DNA from 2 places in the Streptomyces sp. NBC_01092 genome. Region 1 is predicted to be linked to the other one. Evidence: riboswitches for the same ligand, from Rfam matches in the RefSeq annotation. Region 1 holds a riboswitch; the other holds the start of a gene.
What was found. Region 1 has a riboswitch for cyclic di-AMP ahead of OG254_RS23465 (M23 family metallopeptidase). Riboswitches for the same ligand answer to the same signal wherever they lie in the genome.
Positions count from the first base shown of each region.

Region 2: another riboswitch for cyclic di-AMP. It lies ahead of OG254_RS42595 (LysM peptidoglycan-binding domain-containing M23 family metallopeptidase); the one in region 1 lies ahead of OG254_RS23465 (M23 family metallopeptidase).

Region 1 is NZ_CP108659.1:5,204,032-5,208,236, reverse strand. Features, by position in the region: gene OG254_RS23480 (dihydrofolate reductase family protein) at 1-605, shown strand, start outside; tRNA gene OG254_RS23475 (tRNA-Met) at 738-811, shown strand; gene OG254_RS23470 (PP2C family protein-serine/threonine phosphatase) at 913-1,998, shown strand; cyclic di-AMP (ydaO/yuaA leader) riboswitch at 2,232-2,389, shown strand; gene OG254_RS23465 (M23 family metallopeptidase) at 2,401-3,429, shown strand; gene OG254_RS23460 (PrsW family intramembrane metalloprotease) at 3,561-4,205, opposite strand, start outside.
Region 2 is NZ_CP108659.1:9,424,538-9,428,742, forward strand. Features, by position in the region: gene OG254_RS42590 (alpha-galactosidase) at 1-2,053, shown strand, start outside; cyclic di-AMP (ydaO/yuaA leader) riboswitch at 2,353-2,518, shown strand; gene OG254_RS42595 (LysM peptidoglycan-binding domain-containing M23 family metallopeptidase) at 2,523-3,458, shown strand; gene OG254_RS42600 (SGNH/GDSL hydrolase family protein) at 3,710-4,205, shown strand, end outside.

The DNA of each region.
Region 1 (4,205 bases):
TGGCGCCGCTGTTCGTGGGCGACCCCGAGGCGCCGCGGCTGTTCGGGCCGGGCGGCTACCAGGGCGGGCGGCTGCGCCTGCTGGAGTCGCGCCGTATCGAGGACGTCGTGCTGATGCGCTACGCGCCGACGGCGCCCGGCACCGGCACCCTCCCCGCTGCCGCGGACCGGCACTGGATGGCGCTGGCGTGCGAGCTGGCCGCGCAGTGCCCGCCGTCGGAGACGGCCTTCAGCGTCGGCGCGGTGGTCGTGGCGGCCGACGGGACCGAGCTGGCGCGCGGGCACTCCCGGGAGGGCGGCGACCTCGTGGTGCACGCCGAGGAGGCGGCACTGGCGAAGATCGCGACCGGGGATCCGCGGCTCGCGTCCGCGACGGTGTACAGCAGCCTGGAGCCGTGCACGCACCGCTCGTCCCGGCCCCTGCCCTGCGCGCGGCTGATCCTTGCGGCGGGGGTCCGCCGGGTGGTGACGGCCTGGCGCGAGCCGGACACCTTCGTGGCGGGGGCCGACGGGAGCGGGATGCTCGCGGCGCAGGGCGTGGATGTCCTGGTCCTGCCGGAGTACGAGGAGCGGGCCAAGGCGCCCAATGCACACCTGCTGCCCTGAGGCGCCTAGGTGCCGCCCGGGTGCCTGGACGTGACCTGGGTCGCACGAGCGCCCGAAAAGTCCTGTTCAGGGCGGTTCCCTGGAAACGTGTGTGCTTCGGGCCTCGCGGATGGCGTACTATTGAGTCAACGACGCGGGGTGGAGCAGCTCGGTAGCTCGCTGGGCTCATAACCCAGAGGTCGCAGGTTCAAATCCTGTCCCCGCTACTGAAGACTCAGGGCCGGAACTCATCAGTTCCGGCCCTGAGTGTTTTCCCGGTCGGCTCCCAGCGCTCGCTCCCCGCCCCCGCTTCGGCAACCCTGGTCAGGTGGAGCAACGGCGGATCTCCTACGCACGCCGGTTCGTCCGGCTGCTCCCCGCCCTGCTGATCGCGGCCGGAGCGGTGTACGACCACGCCACGCCCACGGACGTCACCGGCGCCCCCTTCTTCACCGCCGCGCCCCTGGTCGCCGCCCCTCTTTACTCGCAGCGCGGCACGGTGATCACGGGCGCCGTGGCCGTCGCCGTACTGCTCGTGATGCGCGGCCTGGGTGGCGGCCTCTCGCGCGCGGAGGTGATCACCGAGGTGGTCACCGTCGTGGTCGTCTCCGTGCTCGCCGTCCTCATCAACCTCCTCGTGCGCCGCAGCGACGAGCGCCTCGCGTCCGTCCGCGAGATCGCCGAGGCCGCCCAGCGCGCCGTGCTGCCCGAACCCGCCGAGCGGATCGGCGGGTTCCGGATCGCCGCGCGTTACGAGGCGGCCCAGGAGGGCGCCTCCATCGGCGGGGACCTGTACGCGGTGCAGGACAGCCCGCACGGCGTCCGGCTGGTCGTGGGGGACGTGCGCGGCAAGGGCATGGGAGCGGTCGGGGCGGTCGCCGTCGTGATCGGGGCCTTCCGGGAGGCCGCGGAGCAGGAGGCCACGCTGGAGGCGGTCGCCCAGCGACTGGAGCGGGCGCTCGCGCGCGAGCGCACCCGGCGGGACGGGGACGAGTCCCGCGAGGGCTTCACCACCGTCGTGCTCGCCGAGCTGCCCCACGGCGGCGGGATCGTCCGCCTCGTCAACCGCGGGCATCCGACGCCCCTGCTGCTGTACGCCGACGGCACCGTACGCCCGCTGCCCGCCACCGAGCCCGCCCTGCCGCTCGGCATGGACGAGCTCGGCACCTGGCCCGACCGGGCCGACGAGGCAGGCTTCCCACGCGGGGCCACGCTGCTGCTGTACACCGACGGGCTCTCCGAGGCGCGGGACGGCGGCGGGCGGTTCTACGAGCCCGAGACGGGCCTCGCGGGGCGCGCCAACGCGCTGCGCGACCCGGGCGAGCTGCTCGGTGTGCTTTCGGTGGAGGTCCGCCGGCACTCCGGAGGAGGAATGGCGGACGACATGGCCCTCATGGCCGTACGGCGACCTTGATCGTCATCACCCGGGGTGATCGAGTGACCGCCCTCCGCATAACAACTGACACACCGTCAATACCTATGTGGCTGCTGAACCTTGGCCAACTCGCCCGTTTTGGGCCGGTCATGACCCGTAAGTCCAGGCGAAAATCGTTAATGATCAAGAGGAACAGCTTGGAATCCGCACCCCGCGTCTATTAACGTTCGATAACGCAGCGCGGTCGTCCCAGCCGTCACAAGAGTCGGCTCCGTGCGCACGCGCCGAATCCCGCAAGGGAACCGGGGAACCACCACCTTGGGGTGAATCGCACGGATTCCACCGTGGAAGCACGGTTGGTATACGCGCGTAGGAGACCTTCCTGCTCCGAACCCGTCAGCTAACCCGGTAGGCGAGAAGGAAGGAAAGGAGTACGCCCACGTGGCGTCCAACCGGCCTGCCCCGCAAGCCCCGTTCGTGCCGAGTCAGCGCAACACCGACACCTTCGGCTACGACAGCTACCGCACCGACGAGGGCCCGTACGAGGAGTGGAACCCGACCTCGGAGTCCCTTCGTCCCGTCCGTGGCAGGCACCGCGTCTCCAAGCAGCGTGGCGGGGGACTCGCCCGCAGCTCCACCGTTCTCGGCGTAGGCGTCATAGCCGCCGTCGGCGCGGGCGGCATGGCCAGCGCGAACAGCGGCAAGCCGCCGGTCGCCATCACCATGCCCGACCTGCCCCTGATCTCCGACGACTCCTCCGACGAGCCCGCCGAGGACACGGCCACCGCGCTCAGCACCATGGGCGAGACCGTCGAGGAGACCCCGCAGGGCACCTCCGACGCCGGTGAGGCGCTGCGCAGCCGGATCATCGCGCAGGCCGAGCTCCAGCAGGACCAGATCGACAGCAAGGCCGCCGCGGCCGCCGTCGCCGCCGCCGAGAAGGAGGCCACCGCAGCGGCCGCCAAGGCGGAGAAGGAGGCCGAGGCCAAGGCCGCCGCCGCGAAGGCAGCCGCCGAGGAGGAGGCCCGCAAGAAGGCCGAGGCCGAGCGCCTCGCCGAGCTGGCCAAGCAGTACACGCTGCCGACCTCCTCGTACACGATCACCTCGACGTTCGGTCAGGCCGGCGCCTACTGGTCCTCCGGGTACCACACGGGCCTCGACTTCGCCGCCCCCACCGGGACGCTGATCAAGGCGATCCACTCCGGCACGGTCACCTTCGCCGGCTGGGACGGCTCGTACGGCTACAAGACGGAGATCACCCTCGATGACGGCACCGAGCTCTGGTTCGCGCACCAGTCCTCGATCAGCGTCAGCGTGGGCCAGAAGGTCAACACGGGCGACGTGATCGGCCGCGTGGGCGCGACGGGCAACGTGACCGGCGCCCACCTGCACCTCGAGGTGCACCCCGGTGGCAGCACGAACGGCATCGACCCGATGGCGTGGCTCCAGGGCAAGGGGCTCACCCCCTGAGGCACCCCTCGACGGGTATCCACTTCTGATCCCCGGCGGTCCTGGCGACGACCCCCCGACGCCAGGGCCGCCGGTTCGGTGTGTGGCTCGATCGCTCTTCCCGGGGACGCCCTTCGCGCGCCCCGGCCCGGTCAGGTCCGATACGGGTTGTACGCGGGGTACGGCGCCGTCTGTCCGTACGCGGGCCCGTACGAGGGCGCGTTGACCTGGCCGTACGACTGCCAGTGGACCGGCATCGGGAGCGGCGCCGGGTGGCCGTAGCCATGGCCGTACCCGTGCTCGTGCCGCGGCCCGGCCTGTGCGGCGGCCGCGTGTTCCAGGGCCGGGCGGGCGAACTCCCGGCGGTGCCACAGCTCGTGCAGCAACTCCTGTTCCCGTACGACGAAGTCCGCGCCGGCCCGTCCGCGGCGCCCCCGGTGCCGTAGGAACGCCAGCGACGTGGCGTAGGCCTCGTACTGCGCCACCGCCCGCGCCGCCGGCCGCCCGCCCCGGTGTCGCGCGTACTGCCGGGCCACCCGCCGGTCCCGCATCGAGCCCAGCACGAACGGCTCGCTCGGCGACAGCCACCCGGCGACGACGTAGGCGGGCAGCTCCTCGCGCACCGTCCGCAGCTCGCGCTGCCGGGTCCAGATCACCAGCCAGGTCAGCAGGCCGAACGCGGGCACCATGAAGGCCGCGTACACGGCGAAGAAGCCGTACTCGCCGAAGGTCGAGGAGCCGTTCCACATCGCGTGCATGCCCATGGCGAGCAAGAGCCCGAGGAACGGGAGCAGGAC
Region 2 (4,205 bases), 4.2 Mb from region 1:
CAACGGCCGTACGTGGCTCCTTTCCGGGCCGACCAGCAGCTACGCCGTCCATCTGACCGACGGCGACGAACTGCTGCACCTGCACTGGGGGCCGCGGATCGAGCTCGCCGACGCCGAGGCCCTCGCTGTCCGCCCGCTGCCGGAGTACTGGCCCTTCGAGTCCCCGCTCGACGGCCGCGAGGAGTACCCGGTCGAGGGCGGCCCCCGCTTCGTACGGCCCGCCCTGTCCGTGCGCACCGACGAGCGGCGCGGCACCGAGTGGGGTTTCGAGCGCCACGAGACCGAGGGTGACGAGCTGCGGTTGCGCTTTCGTGACGGCGGGCTGAAGGTCACCCTGCACTACCGGATGCGCCAGGACGTCGTGGAGCGCTGGGTGACTCTGGACAACGAGGGGCCCGCCCTGGAGCTGCTGCGGGCCGACTCGGCGACCTGGACGCTGCCGGACCGGGAGGACTGGCGGCTGTCCCAGCTGCACGGCCGCTGGGGTGCCGAGTCCCGGCTGGCACAGGCCCCGCTCACCTACGGTGAGAAGGTCATCGGCAGCCGTCGCGGACACACCGGGCACCAGCACCTGCCGTGGGTCGCGCTCGACACGGACGCCACCGAGGAGCGCGGCGAGGTCTACGGCTGCGCGCTCGGCTGGTCCGGGTCCTGGCGCATCGGCGTGGCCCAACTCCCGGACGCGCGCGTGCAGATCACCGGCGGAGCCGGGTACGACGACTCGGGTCTGCTGCGCCTGGCGGCGGGGGAGTCCTTCACGACACCCGTCTTCGCAGGCCTCTGGAGCGACGGCGGCTTCGGCGGGGCCAGCCGCGCCTGGCATGCGTACCAGCGCGCGTATGTGGTCCCGGACGCCGACCAGGACCGGCCCGTGCTGTTCAACTCCTGGGAGGCGACGGAGTTCGACATCTCCGAGAAACAGCAGAGCCTGCTCGCGCGGCGGGCCGCGGCCATGGGCGTCGAGCTGTTCGTCGTCGACGACGGCTGGTTCGGCACGCGCACCAGCGACCGCGCCGGGCTCGGCGACTGGACGCCCAACCCCGACCGCTTCCCGTCCGGCCTCAAGCCGCTCGCCGAGCACGTGCACACGCTCGGCATGCAGTTCGGCATCTGGGTCGAACCGGAAATGGTCAATCCGGACAGCGAGCTGTATCGCGCCCACCCGGACTGGGTGCAGTACCAAACGGGACGAAAGCGTACGGACTTCCGTAATCAACTCGTACTGAACCTCGCCCGCGACGATGTCCAGGAGTACCTCTGGGAACAGCTCGACGGGCTCCTCTCCAGCGCCCCGATCGACTATGTGAAGTGGGACTTCAACCGCTGCTTCTCCGACGCCGGCTGGCCCGGCGAGCCGTATCCGCAGCGCCTGTGGGTCGACCATGTGCGCGCCCTGTACGCCCTGCTGGACCGGCTGCGCGCCACTCATCCCGGCGTCGCCTTCGAGTCCTGCTCGGGCGGCGGCGGACGGATCGACCTCGGCGTGCTGAGCCGTACGGACCAGGTGTGGACCTCGGACAACACCGACCCCCTCGACCGGCTCGCCATCCAGCACGGCTTCAGCCAGATCCACCCGGCCCGGGCCATGGCCGCCTGGGTCACGGACAGCCCGAACGCCATGCTCAACCACCGCGCCAGCTCGCTGCGCTTCCGGTTCGTGAGCGCCATGGCCGGGGTGCTCGGGGTCGGCGGTGACCTCGCGCAGTGGACCGAGGAGGAGCTCGCCGAGGCCCGGGAGTGGGTGGCGCTCTACAAGGAGATCCGGCCCCTGGTGCAGCGCGGCGACCTCTACCGGCTGCGGCCTCCGCGTGGCGGGCTGAGTGCGGTGCAGTACGTGCTCGGGGGCGACGCGGTCGTCCTCGCCTGGCTCCAGGCGCAGAGCTACGGCGAGCCCCTTCCGGCGCTGCGGCTGCACGGCCTGGATCCGACAGTGTCGTATGAATGCCTTGAAACGGGCGAAATACACCGAGGGGCCGTACTGGTACATCACGGACTACCTACCGGCCTGAAGGGCGACCTGGATGCGGCAGTTATTCGGCTCCGTCGCATCTAGGTGTTCTGTCCGAATTGGCGCCTTCATTCCAACTCGCTCTGCAATAAAGAAAGCTGGAGCAGCGTCACGTGAGGAGCGTCATATCCGTGACGGTGCGTCGCCCGTCATGTCCACGTAATTCATGTGCTTTTCATGGGGCTTTGAGTCGGGCGGCACCCCCATATTTCACGCACGGTGACGGCTAATTCCCACAAGGGATCAACAGGAACGCATTCGGACGGAACCTCTCACTTGTTCCTTTGCGTCTTCCTCGCTTACGTTCGCCACCAATCCGGACGGACGCCTAATCCTGCCGCCGCCTGGATCCCGCGCTAACTCACCCGTACACGGCAGGAGCGGGGGACCCACAGGTACAACCGCCTGTTCCGGTCTCCGGAACGGCTTGGGGTCAAGTCGCGCCTCGGCGCGGCCGGGCATCTCCAGCCCGCACCCGACAGCTCACCTCGCAGGCGCCGGAGAGGAATTCGCCATGCCCGCGAAGGGTAAGCACCGCCGTCCGAAGTCCCTGCGCTTCACCCGCTCCATCGCCGTCGCCGGAACCGGTGGCGCCGCTCTCGCTCTTCCGCTCATGGGAGCCACCGGCGCCCACGCCGCTCCCTCGCAGACCGTTTCGGAAAAGGCCGTCTCGTCCCTTCCGGCCGCCGGCCAGAAGGCTGCTGAGAAGAAGTCCGCCAAGAAGACGGACGTGCGGACCTATTCGGTGAAGGTCGGCGATTACCTTTCGAAGATCGCCAACGAGCAGAACGTCGGCGGTGGCTGGAAGAAGCTCTACGCCGACAACCGTGAGGCCGTCGGCGCCGACCCGTCGCTGATCCATCCCGGTCTGAAGCTGACGATCGGCGGCAAGAAGGCCCCGGCGACCGCCCCCAAGTCGTCGTCCTCCAAGCCGTCTTCGGCGTCCAAGTCGTCCTCGAAGGACTCGTCCGCCGCGAAGTCCGCCACGCCGAAGAAGGCGCAGAAGGCGACCACGGCCGCCGAGACGACCAGCACCGTCAACGGCTTCTCCGCCCCGCTGGACGGCGCTTCCCTCGGCACCGCCTACAAGGTCGCGGGCAGCATGTGGTCCAGCGGCTATCACACCGGCGTCGACTTCGCCGCCGCCACCGGCACCTCACTGAAGGCGGTCGGCGCGGGCACCGTCGTCTCGGCCGGCTGGGGCGGTGCGTACGGCAACCAGGTCGTCATCCAGCTCGCCGACGGCTACTACGCCCAGTACGCCCACCTGTCCTCGCTCTCGGTCTCCAGCGGCCAGAGCGTGACCGCGGGCCAGCAGATCGGCCTCTCCGGCGCGACCGGCAATGTCACCGGCCCGCACCTGCACTTCGAGATCCGCACCACGCCGGACTACGGCTCGGACGTGGACCCGGTCGCCTACCTGGCCTCCAAGGGCGTCTCCATCGGCTGACGCGAGAACCACCTGCCTGACACGCGGCCGAAGGCCGGACCCCGATCCCCGGGTCCGGCCTTCGGCATGTTCCGGGACTGGCGGTTGCGCGCGTCAACACCCCTGATCAGAGGGATATTCCTCGCTTGGCGAACACTTTAGGAGTGGCTTATCTCACCGCTCGTCAACCCTTTCCTACGGTCGCGTAGGTCACATTCAAAGGTGAATCATGTCCCGATGTGGCAGACGATTCGAAGAGTGACAGCAGATCAGTGATCGGGTCGTACGTTGCGGTGGGGGACAGCTTCACCGAGGGCGTCGGCGACCCCGGCCCCGACGGGGCGTTCGTCGGCTGGGCCGACCGGTTCGCGGTCCTGCTCGCGGACCGGCGCCCCGAGGGCGACTTCAACTACACCAACCTCGCCGTGCGCGGCAGACTGCTCGACCAGATCATCGAGGAACAGCTTCCGAAGGCCGCCGAACTGGCCCCGGACCTGGTCTCGTTCTCTGCGGGCGGCAATGACATCATCCGACCCGGAACCGACCCCGACGAGGTCGCCGAGCGCTTCGAGCGGGCGATCACCCGGCTCACCTCCGCCGTCGGCACCGTCATGGTGACGACCGGCTTCGACACCCGTGGCGTGCCCGTGCTGAAGCATCTGCGCGGCAAGATCGCCACGTACAACGGACATGTGCGGGCCATCGCCGACCGGCACGGCTGCCCGGTGCTCGACCTGTGGTCCCTCAAGGCCGTTCAGGACCGCCGGG